DNA from 3 places in the Pedobacter steynii genome. Region 2 is predicted to be linked to each of the others. Evidence: riboswitches for the same ligand, from Rfam matches in the RefSeq annotation. Region 2 holds a riboswitch; each other region holds the start of a gene.
What was found. A riboswitch is a leader RNA that binds a small molecule or an ion and turns the genes downstream of it on or off. The one in region 2 is predicted to bind S-adenosylmethionine.
Positions count from the first base shown of each region.

Region 1 (6,319 bases), 2.7 Mb from region 2:
TTGGTCAATCCATAATTACTGGCATCTCCCGTTAATAAGCCATTTGGAATACCTACATAGGTTTTTGCTGTCACATCTTTTGTCGGACTGGCGAATATGGGAAGTCTTGGATCATTCATTGACCTCAACGTATCCACAATAGTTTTGCTCATTCTGTAATCATCCCGGGTATCGAATAGATTACTCACCGGGTTCTGATTAGGCGAAGTAGAATAATTCAGTTGTGCATTCTCCTGATTAGCCGCAATCAGCGCCCCTCCTTCTGCAGTAAGCTCAGCCAGTACAGCTTTCGTTTTTTCTACCTCTTTATCCGCGATACGGAGCGCGATACGCAACCTCAAAGCATTCGCGAACTTTTTCCAGAGTTCAATTTTACCATTATAGATAATGTCACCTAGAATTGGCTTACCCGCAGCATTCAGGTCTGCCTGAGCCGACTTTAAATCAGCAAGCAGTCCAAAATAAACATCCTTTTGCGTATCATAAACAGGATTTACATAAGCTTTGATCTGTACAGACTGAGAATATGGGATATCTCCATAAGCATCTGTCAGCAATAAAAACACCCAGGACCTCAAGACCTTCGCCACACCTCTGTAATTGGTATTTCCCTGCTCATCAGCCAGGCTCACCAGTTTGTTCAGATTGGTAATTCCTTTGGTGTAACCGGACGACCATAATTCCTGAAGGTCATTATTGGTAAAAATATAACGGTCTGGATCCGTGTATTGAATTTTCGACCAATGTTGAATGAATAACAAACTGGAGTTCATGTTATTGGTTACCCCCCAATAGGTATCTGCCGTACTTTTTATAGCTCCGGTAAGCAGGTAATCCGCTTGCGGGACTTCAGCAGAATTGGGATTTTTATTCAGATCTGCCAGTTGATCCTTGCAGGAACTGAGAGATAACGTAAAAATGCTGGAAAATAGAACTGGAATATATTTGAATTTCATGATGTTTAGAATTTAAGGTTAAGGTTAAAACCATATGATCTTGCTGTTGGAAGGCTCAGGTCTTCCAGGCCTTGTGCATTTCCCGTATTGAATGCGGTTTCAGGATCAATGTTTGGTACATTTTTATGAATGATCCATAGGTTTCGCCCTACCAGGGAGAAGGTCGCATTCTGAAATCCTATTTTCTTAGTCCATTGGCCCGGTAAGGTATAACTCAACTTCACCTCTCTCAATTTAACATACGATGCATCGTAGATAAACTGTTCATCCACATTGGTAATCCCTTTATAATATTGTTGGGCAGGAACGATGCGGCTGTTTCTTGTACCATCAGCCAATACACCATCGAAGATCATCCCATCCGTGTAGACCGTTTCTCCTCCCGGGGCTTGTCCGCCATTGGAAATTCCAACTGCTGTTCCCGAATTCACATTTCCAGGGAAATAGTAGCTCAAACCACCGTTTTCAGTATTTCTTCCTTTTAAGGTACTTGCCAGTACCCCTGTATAGGTTCCGGTCCGGTTTGAATTGGAATATACTTTACCCCCGATTCTCGCATCTACCAGGAAGTTCAGGTTGATATTTTTATAGGTAAAACTGTTGCTGATCCCTCCAAGCCAGTTGGGTGTAAATTTACCCAGATATTGTTTTGCCGGGTTAATTACGGGTGTTCCTCCTGCACCAACCAGGATCTCACCGTCAGCATTTCGCTGATAAGCAGTTCCAAAGAAAGTACCATAAGGTTTGCCGATTGCAGCAAGTACATCTACAGTTCTATTGGTTCCGATCGTATAACTGCTGATCAGTCCTTCTTTATCCAACTCCGTGACCTTACTACGGTTCAGTGCATAATTCAGGTTGATGTCCCAGCTAAAATCCTGCAATTTCACCGGCGTTAACCCAAGCTGTACTTCCAATCCTTTATTATTGATACTTCCTCCATTGATTAATTTCTGATTGTATCCGGTTGATGAACTCACGTTTACTTTCAGGATCTGGTTGATACTATTGGTATTGTACACACTCAGGTCAAATTTTACCCGGTTATCAAACAAGCCCAGTTCAATTCCCGCCTCCGCAGATTTGGTGATTTCAGGTAACAGATTTGGGTTGAGCTCTACCAGGCTTGCAGCCTGCTGCGGGTTTCCATTAAAAGGAGCGGTAAAACTATAAGTATTAACCAGCTGATAAGGCTCGGTTGCTTTCCCCACTTTTGACCAGCCACCTCTGATTTTGGCAAAACTCAACACCTCGCTTTTGATATCAAAAGCTTCGGTCAGGACCACACTTCCATTTACTGAAGGATAGAAATAAGAGAGGTTTTGTTTAGGTAAACTGGAATCCCAGTCGTTCCTGGAAGTTACGTTAAGAAAGGCATAGTCTTTATACCCAAATTGAGCAGATCCAAAGATACTATACGTTCTCAATTTGCTGTAAAAATTGGAAGATACAAGCGGATCTCTGGAATTGTTTAAAGTATAGAGGCCATTTACCGCCAGTTTCGTAGCCATCTGATCGTTCTGTTCCAAAGTAGATGTTCTTACATTTACCCCACCCAGGACATTAATAGAAAAGTCGTCGTTTATCTTCCTGTTAAACTCCAATCTTCCTTCCGTATTGTTTTCATTCACGGTATAAGCATCCTCCTGATAGGAGCCAAAAGGAGTTCCGTTTGTGCCATAGGCAATTTTTATCTTTCTGCGATCCGTATAATAATCGTTTCCGGTTCTGAAATTTGCAGACAGGGCTTCTGTAATTTTATAATTCAGTTCTGCACTTCCAATGATGCGGTCCCTTTTCTGGCTCACTGTATTTTCATAGGCAATGAAATAGGGATTGCTATAATAACTGTTGTTCCAGTTGATGTTATTTCCATTGTCGTCTTTATATTTTTTAAGCTGGCTCACATCTACCTGTCTGCCAAACCAGGTAAACTGAAGCATCGGACCGGTAGCCCGTTTACCTCCTGATGCCGGCAGATTTGCTGCATTGCTTTTGATATAATTCACATTGGCATTTAAAGTCAGTTTCGGTGTAATGCGATAAGTCGTATTCAGAAGTAGTGAATTTTTATTTTGCGAGGAGTTGGGTAATATCCCACCCTGAGTCAGGTTGTTATAAGAAAACCGAACGTCCTGTTTCTCCCCAGATCCGGCAATGGCCACTCCATTACTCAGGGCATAACCGGTTTCAAAAAAGTCCCGCACATTATCCGGATGGGCAATGAAGGGCTCAGGTTTTCCATTTGTATTAAACTGCGGAATCAGGCGGCCATCCAATGCGGGGCCCCAGCTTTCGTCCACACCGTCGTTCACTCCTCCCCCTTTACCATCTACATAACTAAATTTGCCATTTGAACCCTGGCCAAAAGCATTCTGATAAGTTGGCAGTGTTAGCAAATTAGAAATAGTAGTATTGGAATTGATACTGATTCCCAGTCCCTGTTGCCCTCTTCCTGTTTTTGTTTTAATCAGGATAACACCGGCAGCAGCCCTGGAACCATATAAAGCCGCGGCATTCGGGCCTTTCAGCACACTAATTGATTCAATATCTTCAGAGTTGATATCAGAAATTGTATTGGCAAAATCCCGGGAACCTCCGCTGCCAAGAAACTGTGAATTGTCTACCGGAACTCCATCTACCACAAATAAGGGTTGATTCTGACTGGAGATAGAAGTTTCTCCACGGATGATGATCCTCGAAGAACCCATATCTCCCTGACTATTGGTGGTTTGTACACCGGCGATTTTTCCTGCCAGTGAGTTGATCAGATTGGTTTCTTTTGCGGTAGTGATATCTTTGGATTTCAGCTCCTGTACAGCGTAACCCAATGATTTCTTGGCTTTCGTAATCCCTAATGCGGTAACCACAACCTCATTCAGGTCGTTTAATGAAGGCTCAAGACTGATCTTTAAAATCCCCGTTCCTGAAGTAATGCGGATTTCTTTACTGGCATATCCGAGATAACTGATCCGGATCAGGTCATTCACATTTGCCTGCAGGGAGAAATTACCATTTGCATCTGTAATTGTAGCATTATCTTTTCCTTTGATGGTCACTGACGCACCTGGAATCGCCTGTCCATCAGCGCTATCATTAACCACACCGGTAACTTTTACTGACTGCGCCCCGGCGGTCAGCAGGAAAAAAAAGGACAAAGCAATCCCTATAAAAATTTTGTATATTTTTAACATATTGGTTTTGAAATAAGTGTAAGAAGTTTAGAATTTGGTACGAAAGATCCGGCAACAACACATGAGTGTTGCCCCACGCATATCGTGATTTGCAACAGGGTGATAAAAAGATTTAGCGCAGCTAGTTTCGTAAGGAAGTAAGAGTAGGTTCATATGCTTAAATTTAAGTTTAGGATGCGCCCCGTTTCCTTCTTTTTCAGTGATGAGTGATGGCTTGATAAGCAGCAGCATTGTAGCTGTTGAACTGCTTATCTTATTCGCTATTTGCGAATTGGAATTAGCACCTTTTACCGGTTAGAAGGTAGAGGTTGCTAAGACATCACAGGGCCATTCCCTCAGTCTTTCTGGATAAGTCGGAAGATTAAAGAAGCATCTTCAGCAGCAAATATACAAATAATCTACTAATCCCATAGGAATTACAAATTTTATTTAAATAAATCCCATTCAGATTTTAGCATGGCAAACTGATATTGATTGATCCATTTACCATCTATGAAGGCATTTTCCACGAAATAGCCTTCTTCACTGAAACCTAAGCTCCTCAGCAAGGCTATAGCAGCCTCATCTTTAGCATTCACCGTTTTTACAATCCGGTTAACTTTTGCTTTTTCAAACAGGAAAGACATTAGCGCCGATGCAGCTTCTTTTGTATCACCTTTACGCTGCTCCACAGGAGAGATGTTGATCTCAATTTCGGCTATATACTGGTTGTTTTGTCTGAGTTTAAAGGTGAAATCACCAATAATCTCATCACTAGCCTTGTTTTTCAAGAAATACTGATTCCAACCTTTAGCTGAACTCAGCTCCTGATTCGGAACGTCTATGATTTCAAAATCCGGGCCTGAAAAACTGAAATCCAGGATTGGTGTTGCTGTTTTTGGCGCTGTTTCTACAGTGCTTTCTGTTGCTTTACCGGCATTTAAAGAACCGGCATAAACACTATTTGAGACCTGTTTTCCATCGTCTTTAATAAAAGAGATATAAGCTTCCATGCGTTCTCCTGCATGGGCTCCATCGATACGGATCGTGTCTTTACCTTCAGCTCTTTTTGATCCGATCAGATGATAACAGCTTACTTTTAATGCCGGGAAATAAATCATCAGCATGGCACGGTCGTTATCATATTGGTAAGACAGATCAGCCGGTATTTCCCAGTTAAATTCGATCTCATTGCCATCAGCATTCTGGCTGATTGCAGGATTAACCGCCATAGGGAGATCTCCCATGCTGACCAGTACTTTGGTATAATCCAGGCTGATGTTTGGATATTCACCCTGAAGGGCATTCAGTTTATTATAAGAAACGGCTTCATTATACTCGCTTTTATCCGTTCCGACAATTGCCAGACGGAATCCAGCCCGTATAACAGGAAGCGAAGGGCTCAGTATTTCGTTTACTACCTTCATTTTTTGGCAATTGGCTTTTCTTGCGGGGGTCAGCGGTTTAGTACTGATACCTATTTTTCTAATGATGTGTTTACCTTTTAAAGTATAACCTACCAGGTTGCCGATTCTGCCATGGAATCCGCCAAATAGCCCGTTTATTAATTTTCCCATTTTACTGCTTTTAGTTAACTAATTAAGTTCAATAGCAGTAATTTACGAAATATTTTGCATATACTATTAATATGTAACTAATTAAAGTTAATAGCTACTAAGTTATAAAAACGTTGTTAAAAGGTATGACAGACCAATAAATGACCTATCAATCCCCTATTAATAACGAAGTAATCATTAATAAAAACTAAAGGGAAATGCAACACATTATATCCGCATTTTAACCGGATTTTCTTACTGCATGTATTTCATAAACACCGCCTGAAAAGCTGCTAAGCTGATGAATTCCTTTTTGCTGACTTTACCCTTATTATAAATTTCATAGTAAGGCCTGGCATCTGCGGTCCAGGTAATTCCGGAATCAATTTTCCCCTGGGCATCAGTTTGTAAAAAGCTTAAAATTTCGGGTTTCTCTTTTGAAGCGCCACTTTTATAAATGACCAACAAGGCTTCTTCTTTAGAAAAAAGATCTCCAAGATGCTGGAAAACAACATTCAGATCAGTTGTTTTTGGCAGCAGTAAACTCATAAGAAGTTTAGTATTGATTTTATGATCATGGAGAGGTTCTTCTGTCAGTTCAATATTTTTGCTGGCATTGTAATAAACAATACCG
Region 1 is NZ_CP017141.1:3,733,690-3,740,008, reverse strand. It holds gene BFS30_RS15650 (SusD/RagB family nutrient-binding outer membrane lipoprotein) at 1-956, opposite strand, end outside; gene BFS30_RS15645 (SusC/RagA family TonB-linked outer membrane protein) at 962-4,150, opposite strand; SAM riboswitch class I at 4,396-4,505, opposite strand; gene BFS30_RS15640 (GNAT family N-acetyltransferase) at 4,576-5,706, opposite strand; gene BFS30_RS15635 (hypothetical protein) at 5,941-6,319, opposite strand, start outside.
Region 1: it holds a riboswitch for S-adenosylmethionine, as region 2 does, so the genes downstream of both, BFS30_RS15645 (SusC/RagA family TonB-linked outer membrane protein) here and BFS30_RS26530 (O-acetylhomoserine aminocarboxypropyltransferase/cysteine synthase family protein) in region 2, are expected to answer to the same signal.

Region 2 (6,319 bases):
TGCCGCAAAAGTAGCGTTTTTTAAGGCAAAAAAAAAGGGACCCACACCACTGAGTCCCTTTTAACCTAAACCAAATTTAACTAAAAACTATTTTGCTGCTGCTGTAAAGTTTAACACAATATAAGCAGTCGAATTACCATATTCTACAGGTGATTTGATAGTCAGACTCTCTTTTGTAGCAGAAGAAAGTACCAGTCTGTAACCTTCAGTTACATTTTTAGCTTTATCACCTTCGTACAATTTTTTAAACTGGAACGTCTGATCAGGTACACTTGCAGACCAGTAAATGGTTTGTGTTTTAGCTGCACATGCTCCACCACCCGGCAGACTGTAGCTTCCATTACCGCTATTAGTTAATCTCCAGGTACTACCAACAAAGCAGGTATATGCACCTTCACCAAACAATGATTTTACAGATGCCTGAGGAATGCCTTCAAAAGTAATATCGTTTAGCACCCAGTTACCTGTTACATCACCACGTTTAACAACAGTTTGAGCAGCACCACCACCTTTTGGTGAACAACTTTGCAAAACCATTAATGAACTGCATAAAATGGCTGCTATCAGGAATATTCTTTTCATATCAATTTGTTTTTCTTCTTTAATACATAAATCTTGCCAAAACTTCAACAGAATAATTTTTACCTTTAGCTTTGTTCTACCAAGCCACTTAATTCACTATTTATCCTCCTGAAAATGAAACCAGAAACTTTAGCAATCCATTCCGGAAACTTGTACGAGAGCAGCACTAAAGACGTTACCCCGCCTATTAATTTGTCCACAACTTTTTTCAGAGATGAAGATGGTGGCTATTCTGGCGGACATATGTATAGCCGGGTGAGTAACCCGAACCGCTCTGCACTGGAACAGGTATTGACCAATCTGGAAAAAGGAGCTGATGCCTGTGCCTTTTCTTCCGGGAATACCGCCGGAATGTCTCTTTTTCAGGCCCTGGCACCGGGAAGTCATATCATTGCCGCGGACGACATGTACTGGGGGTTTAAGAAACAATTGCAGTCAATTTTTGCAGACACCTTAACCATCGATTTTATTGATCTGACTGATATTGACCGGATCTCCGGCTATATCAAAGAAAATACCGTGATGATCTGGGTAGAAACCCCTTCTAACCCTTTATTGAAAATCACAGACCTTGTGGCCATTTCTGCAATCACTAAAAAACACAACCTGATTCTGGCCTGCGACAGCACTTTTGCTTCTCCCTGCCTGCAAAACCCAATTTCCCTGGGCGCAGACATCGTCATGCATTCTTCCACCAAATATATTGGCGGCCACAGCGATGTGCTGGGCGGGGCACTCATCACCGCAAAAAAATCCGCTTTCTGGGAAAAAGTCAGAAACATACAGCAGATTGGTGGGGCAGTACCTTCCCCATTCGATTGCTTTTTACTGTTAAGGAGTATCAAAACCCTTCCTTACCGCATGCGTGGACATTGTGAAAATGGAATGGCACTGGCACAATACCTGGAGCAGCATCCAAAAGTGGAGGCCGTATTTTATCCGGGATTGCCTGCACATGCACAACATGAAATTGCCCGTCAACAGATGACCGGTTTCGGAGGTATGTTGTCTATTTTAGTGAAAGGTGGTGCCGATGAAGCCCGCAGAGTGGTTAATACCGTAAAGCTTTTTGCTCAGGCCACCAGCCTGGGCGGAGTAGAGAGTCTTATTGAACACCGGGCATCAGTAGAAGGTCCGGACACCAAAACCCCGCAGAATTTAATTCGGATCTCTGTAGGACTGGAACATATAGATGACCTTATCGCAGATTTCAATCAGGCCCTGGCCTAAAAATCACCATTCACCCTGACAAACCGGACTCCAGAACTATATTTTATAACACTCATTATCAATTAATTACAAAATAACCAGAATATAATTTTGGTTATTTTGTCACTTAGCTTTACATTTGAACTATTCTTAGCGAAAGCTATTCAAGTCATTACCTCTTAAACTGGGTTTTGATTTATAAAGAAGTGGCGAGAGACAGGCTCTTTGACCCACTGGCAACCCTCCCAAAATGGAGAAGGTGCCAATTCCTGACCGGCTGGCATGGTGCCATCTGGAGAGATAAATTAAGACAATGAGAACAGTTAAAATTACATCAGATTCTTTTAATTATTGTTGCCCGCAGCGTACGATTTGTATGTGCTGTTGCATACAATAACCGACAAAATCTTCCTTTTGCATTCTTGATCCATCCGGAAGGCCTCAATTGAGGTACGCTAAACAGCTATATCCCCTTATGCCACAATACCGCATAAGCAGGAGTCTCAAAACCCTATTTACCAAACGATTAAAAGAACACAACATGTCAGCCAACCATAAATTCGAAACCCTTCAGATACACGCAGGTCAGGAAATCGACCCCACAACAGGTTCAAGAGCCGTTCCACTTTACCAGACTACTTCTTACGGATTCAAAAACTCTGAGCACGGAGCCAACCTCTTTGCTTTAAAAGAATTCGGAAATATCTATACCAGGATTATGAATCCTACCACCGACGTTTTTGAAAAACGTGTAGCCGCCTTAGAGGGTGGTGTTGCTGCCCTGGCCGTAAGTTCTGGACAGGCCGCTCAATTCATTGCATTGAATAACATCCTGGAAGCCGGAGACAACTTCGTTTCTTCCTCTCATTTATATGGTGGTTCCTATAACCAGTTCAAGGTTGCCTTTAAACGTTTGGGAATTGAAGTGAAATTTGCAAATGGCGACGATGCTTCGGACTTCGAAGCAAAGATCGACGAGAATACCAAAGCCCTTTACCTGGAAAGCATCGGAAACCCTTCTTTCAGCATCGCAGATTTTGAAAAGATCTCTTCAATAGCCGGGAAACATAACCTTCCTTTAATTGTAGACAATACCTTCGGCGCTGCCGGATACCTGTTCCGCCCATTAGAACATGGCGCACATATCGTCGTTCAATCGGCCACCAAATGGATCGGCGGACATGGAACCAGCATTGGTGGAGTAATCGTTGACGGTGGAAATTACAACTGGGGAAATGGTAAGTTCAAACAATTTACTGAACCTTCCGAAGGTTATAACGGATTGGTATTTAACGATGTATTCGGTATCGGTGGTCCATTTGGAAACATCCAGTTTATCATCCGTGCCCGCGTAGAAGGTCTGAGGGACTTTGGTCCTGCCATCTCCCCTTTCAACTCTTTCCTGTTGATCCAGGGCCTGGAAACGCTTTCTCTCCGTGTACAACGCCATGTAGACAATGCGCTTGCTTTAGCCACCTGGCTGGAAAATCATGAAGCGGTAAAAAGTGTCAATTATCCCGGCCTGGAAAGCAGCCCTTATCATGCAAATGCTAAAAAATACCTGCAGAATGGATTCGGAGCGGTATTGTCCTTTGAACTTCATGGAGAAAAAACCCAGGCTACCGCATTGGTAGATCAATTGAAACTGGTGAGCCACCTCGCAAACGTAGGGGATGCAAAAACACTGATCATCCAGCCTGCTGCCACTACCCACCAGCAGCTGAGCGAAACAGAGCAGATTGCTGCCGGAGTTACCCCCAATTTATTGCGGGTGTCTGTAGGAATAGAACATATCGACGACATTAAAGCGGATTTCGAACAGGCATTTGCAGCAATCAACGTAAAATAGACAATGAGCACTATATCAACATATACCCATACCAAAACTTTCAAGCTGGAGAGTGGCAAGAAATTGCGTAAAATAGAACTGGCTTATCAGACGTATGGAAAATTAAATGCAAAGAAGGACAATGTCATCTGGGCTTGTCATGCTTTGACAGCAAATTCAGACGTGCTGGACTGGTGGAAAGGCCTTTTTGGTAACAACGACCTGTTCAATCCGGAAGAACATTTTATCATTTGCGCGAATGTATTAGGTTCCCATTACGGAAGCACCAATCCACTGAGCATTAACCCAGTAACCGGTTTGGCTTATTACCTTTCTTTTCCTGAATTTACCATACGTGACCTGGTTTCTGCACACCGTTTGCTGGCAGAGCACCTGGGAATAAAAGACATCAAAGTTTTAATCGGTGGTTCATTAGGAGGGCAACAAGCACTGGAATGGGCAATCACAGATGGCTCTGCAATAGAAAACCTGATCCTGGTAGCCACCAATGCGGTACATTCTCCATGGGGAATCGCCTTCAATGAGAGCCAGCGTCTAGCCATCAGTACCGACAGAAGTTTTTTTGCACAGAAGCCGGACGGTGGACTGAAAGGATTAAAAACTGCCAGAAGCATCGCATTATTGTCTTACCGTACCTACGATGCCTATACCGATACACAACTGGAAAGTGTGAACGATAAGACCGGTTCTTTCCGGGCATCTTCCTATCAGAACTACCAGGGTGAAAAACTATGTAAGCGCTTCAATGCCTATAGTTACTGGTACCTCAGCAAAGCGATGGACAGTCATAATGTGGGAAGAGGCAGGAAAAGCGTAACAGAAGCGCTGGCTACTGTAAAATCAAACACCCTGGTGATTGGGGTAGAAAACGATGTATTGTTCCCGATCTCAGAGCAGGAATTTTTAAGCAAACACATTCCTGATGCCGCATTTCATAGCATCAAATCTGCTTACGGACATGATGGTTTCCTGATCGAAACCGACATCCTGACCAATGTGATTGGCAATTTCCTGAAAGAAAGCAGCAACAAGAAAATAATTAAATTACATAAAACAGCATAGTACTTAGATGAGCAAGAAACTTAAAATTGGTTTATTTGGATTTGGAGTGGTAGGTCAGGGATTGCACGACATTATTCGTGGTCAGGAACTGAACCTGGAAATCATTAAAATCGCTATCAAAAACCCGGATAAGAAACGTAGTTTAGACGCCAACCTTTTCACTACCAATCACGACGAGATTTTAAATAACGAAGAGATCAATACCATTGTCGAACTGATCGACGATGCAGATGTTGCTTTTAACATTACCAAACGTGCCTTAATCAGCGGCAAAAATGTCGTTTCCGCCAATAAAAAAATGATTGCCAATCACCTGGCAGAACTGGTAGAATTACAGGAAAAACATGGCGCTTCCCTACTTTACGAAGGTGCGGTATGTGGCAGTATTCCAATCATCAGAAACCTGGAAGAGTACTATGACAATGAATTACTTCATGGCATCAGTGGCATCTTTAACGGCTCTTCCAATTATATCCTGTCTAAAATTTTCAATGAAAACCTGGAATATGGTGTGGCTTTAAAACAGGCTCAGGACCTTGGTTTCGCAGAAACCGACCCGATCCTGGATGTGGGAGGTTACGACCCTAAGTTCAAGCTGGCCATCGCCACTGCACACGCTTATGGTTTGTTCATCAATCCTGATAAAATCCTCAATATCGGCATTCAGAACCTGAGTGAGAACGACATCAGGTATGCAAGAGAGAAGAACTTCAAGATCAAGCTTGTTCCAACAGCACGCAAAATCAGCACCAAACAGGTAGTTACTTATGTATTGCCTAAGTTTGTGAAATCTGATGATTTCCTTTACAACGTAGAGAATGAATACAATGGGGTAACCGTTCAGGCTGCCTTTGCAGATAAACAATTCTTTTTCGGAAAAGGCGCAGGCGGACACCCTACGGGAGCAGCAGTACTTTCCGATATCGCTGCCTTAAGATATGATTACCGTTATGAGTACAAGAAATACCACCAGCAAAACGGCCTGATCCATACTGACAATGTAAATATCGAAGTTTACCTGCGTTATGTCCATGAATATACCGTGGAGAAATTACAGGTAGAGAACATTGTAGAACGTTTCTCCCGTCAGGATTACAAATATGTAATCGGAAGTGTCAGCTTAAAAAGCTTATTGGCCAACCGCAATTTACTGGAGCAGAAAGACGTATTTATTGCCCATACCGGCAGATACACCTATACTGAGCAACAGATCCAGACGGTTACAGAAGAAGAAATACTTTTTAATTAATAATAACAATTCGTTTTGATCGTAAAAAGGCCCCGGAATTCGGGGCCTTTTACGTTTTCAATCATTTTATAGAAATCCTTAGATTTCTCTGTTAATGTCCCAGCTTTCCAGGTAATCAGCCACTCTGCGTACAAAGGATCCGCCTAAAGCACCATCTACTACCCTATGGTCATAAGATAAAGAAAGGAACATCATGTGACGGATGGCGATGACATCGCCAAATTCCGTTTCCAGTACTGCAGGCTTCTTTTTAATTGCCCCCACAGCCAGGATTGCCACCTGAGGCTGGTTAATGATCGGAGTTCCCATCACATTTCCAAAAGAGCCTACATTGGTCAGCGTAAATGTTCCGCCCTGAGTTTCATCAG
Region 2 is NZ_CP017141.1:6,394,235-6,400,553, forward strand. It holds gene BFS30_RS26520 (hypothetical protein) at 88-582, opposite strand; gene BFS30_RS26525 (trans-sulfuration enzyme family protein) at 697-1,812, shown strand; SAM riboswitch class I at 1,985-2,098, shown strand; gene BFS30_RS26530 (O-acetylhomoserine aminocarboxypropyltransferase/cysteine synthase family protein) at 2,333-3,640, shown strand; gene BFS30_RS26535 (homoserine O-acetyltransferase family protein) at 3,644-4,702, shown strand; gene BFS30_RS26540 (homoserine dehydrogenase) at 4,710-5,951, shown strand; gene BFS30_RS26545 (dihydrolipoamide acetyltransferase family protein) at 6,030-6,319, opposite strand, start outside.

Region 3 (6,319 bases), 2.6 Mb from region 2:
TACCCTGTCGCGGATAAGCTGCCCTGCTGGAACACCTAAAAGGTCATTACACAAGGCATTTAAATGATTTGGAGTAATATATAACAACTCGGCGTACTGTTTAGGAAACCTCAGTTCAACGAAATTAGTTTCGATCAGTTTCTTAAAACTCTTTAGCAGGGTCTGGTTATAGGAATTGGTTTGGGTCTGTTGTTTTAAACTCAAGCCTCTGGAAACCTGAATAAAGATGTTTAACATCAATATCCTAACCAGGTCTGCATCAAATGCACGTGCTTCTTTTCCTTCATTTAGTATTTCTTCAAAGAGGGCTGCAACCTTTTCTCTCGCATCAGCTGGCAAGACCAGTACTGCATCTCCGGAGTGCTCATCAAAGAAACTGAAATTCTCCAGATACAAGGGATTGTACAAAAAGGATTTAAAATAATCCTCAGAAAAATTGATGATATAACCCTCAACCTCTGTATTAAATGACCAGCTATGAACCTGACCAGGAGTCATGAAATAGATCAAACCAGGCATTACCGGGTAATTTTGAAAATCTATGGTCTGACTGCCACTTCCGCTGGTAAAATAAACCAAATGGTAAAAGGAGTGACGGTGAGCAGAATGTAAGTGCAGGTACTGCCTGGAATAATGCCCAAACCTGCTGACAAGGATACCGGCATTTTTGTATTCCTCAAAAGTACTGATGTCGTAAACAGGGATATCATTTTTCATATACAAAGATACCCCTTAGTCCTGATTCTTAAGGGGTATTAATTCTTTATAAAATGGTACTTTTTACTGATTGTGATTTTTGTACTCTTATCGAAATGGCTATATCAGGCTTTTATTCCGTCTTCCTGTGGTGTTTTTAATTCTGTGGCCGTTTTTTTAAAGACCCAATATTTTTGTAAAATGTAGTTAAAACCGAGGGAGACGATGATATCTACCATGATCCTGCTGATTTTATAGTCCAGGCGTAGCCAGTTGGTAAAAAGATAGGTGCCTGAAGACTTGAGCGCAATGCTTCCTGCAACTACAAAGATGAATTTTGCCAGCTGGAAGCCTACAGGTGATTTATTGGCCTGATTGGCATTAAATGTCCAGTAACGGTTGATCGAGAAGTTAACAATCGCACCAATTACGCCGCCAATGGCGATAGATATGGTATAATGAATGTGAAGCAGTTCTGTACAGGCGATCATGATCAGGTAATCCAGAATTCCGCCTAAGAAAGCTGAAACCTGCGCCTTTGCAAATACATATACAGATTTCTTTCTACTCATTAAATGGCTTTTTTCTTTGCTTCCCGTTCTGCTTTATCTCTGATATCACCAAGTTTTAACAGCTTCCTGGTATCAATGAAATTAATAATAAATAAGGTAATACAGATTCCTGCAGCAAAATATTCTATTAAATGTCCAAAAATGACTTCCATAATTATAATCAACGCAAGGATGATCCTGATCTCTGTAGGACCAACCAGACCTGCATCGATACTATAGATATCCGTAATTTTATAGCGCAGTTGCGAAATGATCATTGCCCATCCATAAAGAACCACGAAAACGAAAGCAATAAGTTCATATTCATTTCTGGCATAAACCAGATAACCCAGGCCAATGAGTACGGTACTGGCCCAATCCATAATGATGTCTAAGGAAAAGCCATACCATTTACGGGGGATATTCCTGTAATAAGCAATCCTTCCGTCCAGCGAATCACCGAACCAGTTAATTGCCAGTCCTAATACCCCAAGCAATAAGTATTCCCTGCTTAGATAGGTGGCAAGGATAAATCCGGTAAGGACAAGCGCTGAACCAGCTGTACCGATGAAGGTCAGCATATCAGAAGTAATAAAGGATGGAACCCGTTTAACGAGATAGGAAATGGTGCTTTGCTCTACACCACTTAAAATATTAGTTCGCTTTCTATCCTGGAATATTCTTTTTAAAATACTGTTGTCGCCGGTAACCGGACGCGCTTCTTCTCTCAATTTGTTTTCTTCCATTCAGGCTGTATAATTATATTCCTTTAGAATATCCCGCAAAAATATGTAAATGAATCCTGACTTTAAGGAAAAAAAAGTTAAATGTTAGGTAGATCTAGCAATTGGATGACTGAAAATCTTCGATTTAATTTTTTTTTACAAAAAGTCTATTGAATTAGTAGTCTTTATTGTATCTTTGCTGACAGTAAAGTTCTTACATTTATTTACTTATCCAGAAAGACTGAGGGAAAGGCCCTGTGATGTCTTAGCAACCTGTTGAATAATAAGGTGCTAATTCCTGTCCGCCAAAGGCGGAAGAGATAAGTTGTTTGAAACCCATGCTTGTGGTTTCTCTTTGACTCATCCATTGCCTTATTTCTCGAAACTGATTAAGTAGATTTTTATTAATCTATTAAACCCATTAAAATGAGAATTTATTTAGACAACGCTGCAACAACACCATTAAACAGAGAAGTATTTTTGGCTATGGAGCCTTACTTATTTGAAAACTTCGGTAATCCTTCCTCTTCTCATTTCCATGGGAGGGAAGCAAGAGTAGCCATTGAACAGTCCAGGGGAATTATCGCGGATTTATTAAACGCCAGTCCGAGGAATATTGTTTTTACTTCCGGAGGTTCTGAAGCCGATAATACGGCGATCCTTTCCGGTATTCGTGCTAATGGTATCCGCCTGGCCATTACCACTCCATTTGAGCACCATGCGGTGCTTCATACTTTAAGGGCATTGGAAAAAAATGGAGAGATCCGGATCGTCTATTTGAAACATGATCAAAGGGGAAAGCTTTCCTTGTCCCATCTGGAGCAGCTCCTTGCAGCCAATGAGCGGGCGTTTGTGTCGGTAATGCACGGGAATAATGAGATTGGAAACCTGAATGATATTGAAACTATCGCAGCGGTCTGTAGCAAGTACCGGGCTGTTTTTCATTCAGATACCGTTCAATCTATGGGACAGTACCGGTACGATACCCAATCGTTAAATGTTGATTTTCTGGTAGGATCAGCGCATAAATTTCATGGGCCAAAGGGAATTGGCTTTCTATACAGGAACACATCCCTTGAATTACAGCCCTTAATCAATGGTGGTGCTCAGGAATACAAGCAAAGAGCCGGAACGGAAAATGTAACCGGAATCGTTGGTCTGGCCAAAGCACTTGAAATTGCCTATAGAAATCAGGCAGGCAACCAGAAACATTTAGCCAGGCTGAAAGAGAGAATGATTTTCAGGCTGACTGAAAAGATTCCTGGCATTTCTTTTAACGGGAATTCAGCGCAGAATGAAGGGACTCTGAATAGTGTATTGAGTGTCTCCCTCCCTGATTTGAAAAGCGGGATTAGTCCTCTTCATTATCTGGACCAGCATCAGATTTCGGCTTCAGGAGGTAGCGCTTGTAATAGTCATTCTGGTGCAGGATCGCATGTGCTGGCTGCTTTAGGCTATGATTTCAGCAGACCGACACTTCGTTTTTCTTTTAGTCGTTATAATACCGAAGAAGAAATTGACTTTGCAGTTGAAAAACTGGCTGGCCTGTACATCAAAGAAGCGGTGCTGGAAATTACTGAAGCCTATTAAAAAAAACAGTCCCCCAAAAAGTTAAGCTATTTCTGGGGGACATTTTATAACCTGGATTTTTTCAATTCAATCACGGTAATCTCCGGCCAGATGCCAACTCTGCCTGAAAAACCGAGGAAACCGAAGCCCCTGTTGATATTCAGGTACCGGCCATTTTCGCTGGTTATACCTGCCCAGTGTGCATATCTGTACTTAACGGGACTCCATTTGATGCCAAAAGCTTCCATTCCAAACTGCATTCCATGGGTATGGCCTGATAAGGTGAGGTGGATCTTCGAAGGCCATTTTTTGACTTCTGAATCCCAGTGAGTAGGATCGTGGGAGAGTAATACTTTAAAACTTTTCGGGTCAACATCAGTCAGGGCCTTATGCAGATCTCCACGTTCGCCAAATCCAATTCCCCAATTTTCAACACCGGCAAGGATGATCTTTTGGCCGTCTTTTTCCAGTGCAACGTGTTCGTCCAGTAAAAGACGATAACCCATTTCGCCATGATGCCTTTTTAAATCCTGTAAATTGGCTTGTTTAATGGTTTCGTTTTCCCATTTTACATAATCTCCATAATCGTGGTTCCCAAGAATGGAAAACTGGCCGTAGGGTGCTTTTACCTGCGAGAAATGTCCCATCCATGGCACAATCTCTTCTGCTTTATTGTTAACAAGGTCGCCAGTAAATACAAAAACATCTGAATTCTGCGCTTTAATCAGGTCTATTCCTCTTTGTACCGCTTTAGCATTCTTGAAGCTACCTGCATGTACGTCAGAGATCTGGGTGATCGTAAAACCATCAAAATTTTCAGGGAGATCATCGAAGTATAAAGTATGTTTAATCACACGATAAGCATATTTTCCCCTGATGATACCATATAAAAAGATGAGTACCGTAATTCCAAAGAGTACCAGTCCAAACTCCACCCAGTAGACATTTCTTGCAGCTCCTGTAATCAACCGGTAACCATCACCCAGAAATAAGACGATGAAAAAAACCAGCTCACTTGCCAGTAATACAAGGAAAGTATGGGTGGTGATTTTAAAGAAAATATCCATTCCATTGTCCCGCATCCTTTGAATAGAATAGGCGAGGGAAACTGTAATGAAAATAATGAAACCCCAGAAAACAGGGCTAAGCCAGGTACTGATCGTTAAAGTCTGGATTCCGGAGAGCACATACCAGTTTAATAAAAAGACAAATGTTGCGATAACAACAAAAGGTAAAAGATTGATTTTTCTCTTCATAGAAATTTTAAACTAAATAAAAGTACTGTATCAGTCTTGATTTTAGGTGTATGAAAACCAATTTGACATTGTTAAGATGATTGCCGAAATGAATTTGTGCAGCTGATGATCCGTAAGTGTATGTCTGATCTGTAATAACCCGGCTTAAGAAGCGCTTAAGGTGATGCCAATCAGGGACTAATAAGTAAAAAAGAAGATTTTTTGTTTGCTTTTTATGTAAAATAAATCACTGTAATACAGCTTATTACATATTTTTTACAAATACAATATACGACTAAACCTATATACTTTATATATTTGCTGTATGAACCAAACAATTTACAACGGAAATCTGATGTTTACCCACTGCATGTGTAGGTAGTGATTTCGGCTGTAGAGAATAAAAATATTTAAAAGCTTCTTCAGTCTCCCAGGCAGAAGGAGCTTTTTTCAAATAAGACCAAACGTACTATGCAAAGTTTTAGAACAGAGTTAGAAAATCCTGTTGTTGAAAAGGATATCATTGATCTTGAAAAAAAGATCAGAGAATTCCGTGAAGGGAAAATTCATGAAGAGAAATTTAGGAGCCTTCGCCTGGCCCGTGGTGTTTACGGACAAAGGCAGCCGGGGGTACAAATGGTACGTATTAAACTACCTTTTGGAAAAGTAACTTTTAAGCAACTCTTGCGCATTGCGGATGTTTCTGATGAGTATGGAAGTGGAAATCTACATTTAACTACCAGACAAGACATTCAGATTCATTATGTGAGCCTGGACAGGACCCCTCAGTTGTGGCAGGAGCTGGAACAGGATGATGTAACCATTCGTGAGGCTTGTGGTAATACCGTAAGGAATGTTACCTCTTCACCGGATTCGGGAATTAATCCGAATGAGTTGTTTGATGTTTCTCCTTATGCCCATGCTTTCTTTACTTATTTTTTGAGAAACCCTATTTGTCAGGAGATGGGTAGAAAGATTAAATTTTCTTTCTCCTCTGATGAAAAGGATACTGCATACAGCTATATTCATGACCTTGGTTTTATCCCAAAAATCAATGAAAAGGGAGAACGTGGTTTTAAAGTAATGCTGGGTGGCGGCCTGGGCGCACAACCTTTCCTGGCGAGTTTTGTACATGATTTTTTGCCGGAAGACCAGATCATTCCTTATGCAGAGTCTGTTTTAAGGGTGTTTGACCGTTATGGAGAGCGAACCAACCGCAATAAAGCACGTTTAAAATATTTAGTCCAGAAACTGGGACTCGAAGAATTGCTCAGGTTAATTGAGGAAGAAAGAGTCGCCAATAAATCCAAGTCCTTTCCGATCGACAGAGATACTGTTCCTTTGCCGGAGCCTCCGGCTTTGCTGGAATATCCTGAGCTTGATATTATCAATACCCTGGAGTATCAACACTGGCGTGCAACCAATGTGGTTGAACAAAAGCAGAAAGGTTTTTATGGTGTATATGTGAAAGTTCCTGTCGGTGATATTAAAACAGATCGGGCACGTAAACTGGTGGAAGGGATTTCCCCTTATGTTGCCGATG
Region 3 is NZ_CP017141.1:3,824,745-3,831,063, forward strand. It holds gene BFS30_RS15970 (AraC family transcriptional regulator) at 1-717, opposite strand, end outside; gene BFS30_RS15975 (GtrA family protein) at 822-1,268, opposite strand; gene BFS30_RS15980 (CDP-alcohol phosphatidyltransferase family protein) at 1,268-1,993, opposite strand; SAM riboswitch class I at 2,198-2,299, shown strand; gene BFS30_RS15985 (cysteine desulfurase family protein) at 2,399-3,562, shown strand; gene BFS30_RS15990 (metallophosphoesterase) at 3,607-4,797, opposite strand; gene BFS30_RS15995 (HEPN domain-containing protein) at 5,248-6,319, shown strand, end outside.
Region 3: it holds a riboswitch for S-adenosylmethionine, as region 2 does, so the genes downstream of both, BFS30_RS15985 (cysteine desulfurase family protein) here and BFS30_RS26530 (O-acetylhomoserine aminocarboxypropyltransferase/cysteine synthase family protein) in region 2, are expected to answer to the same signal.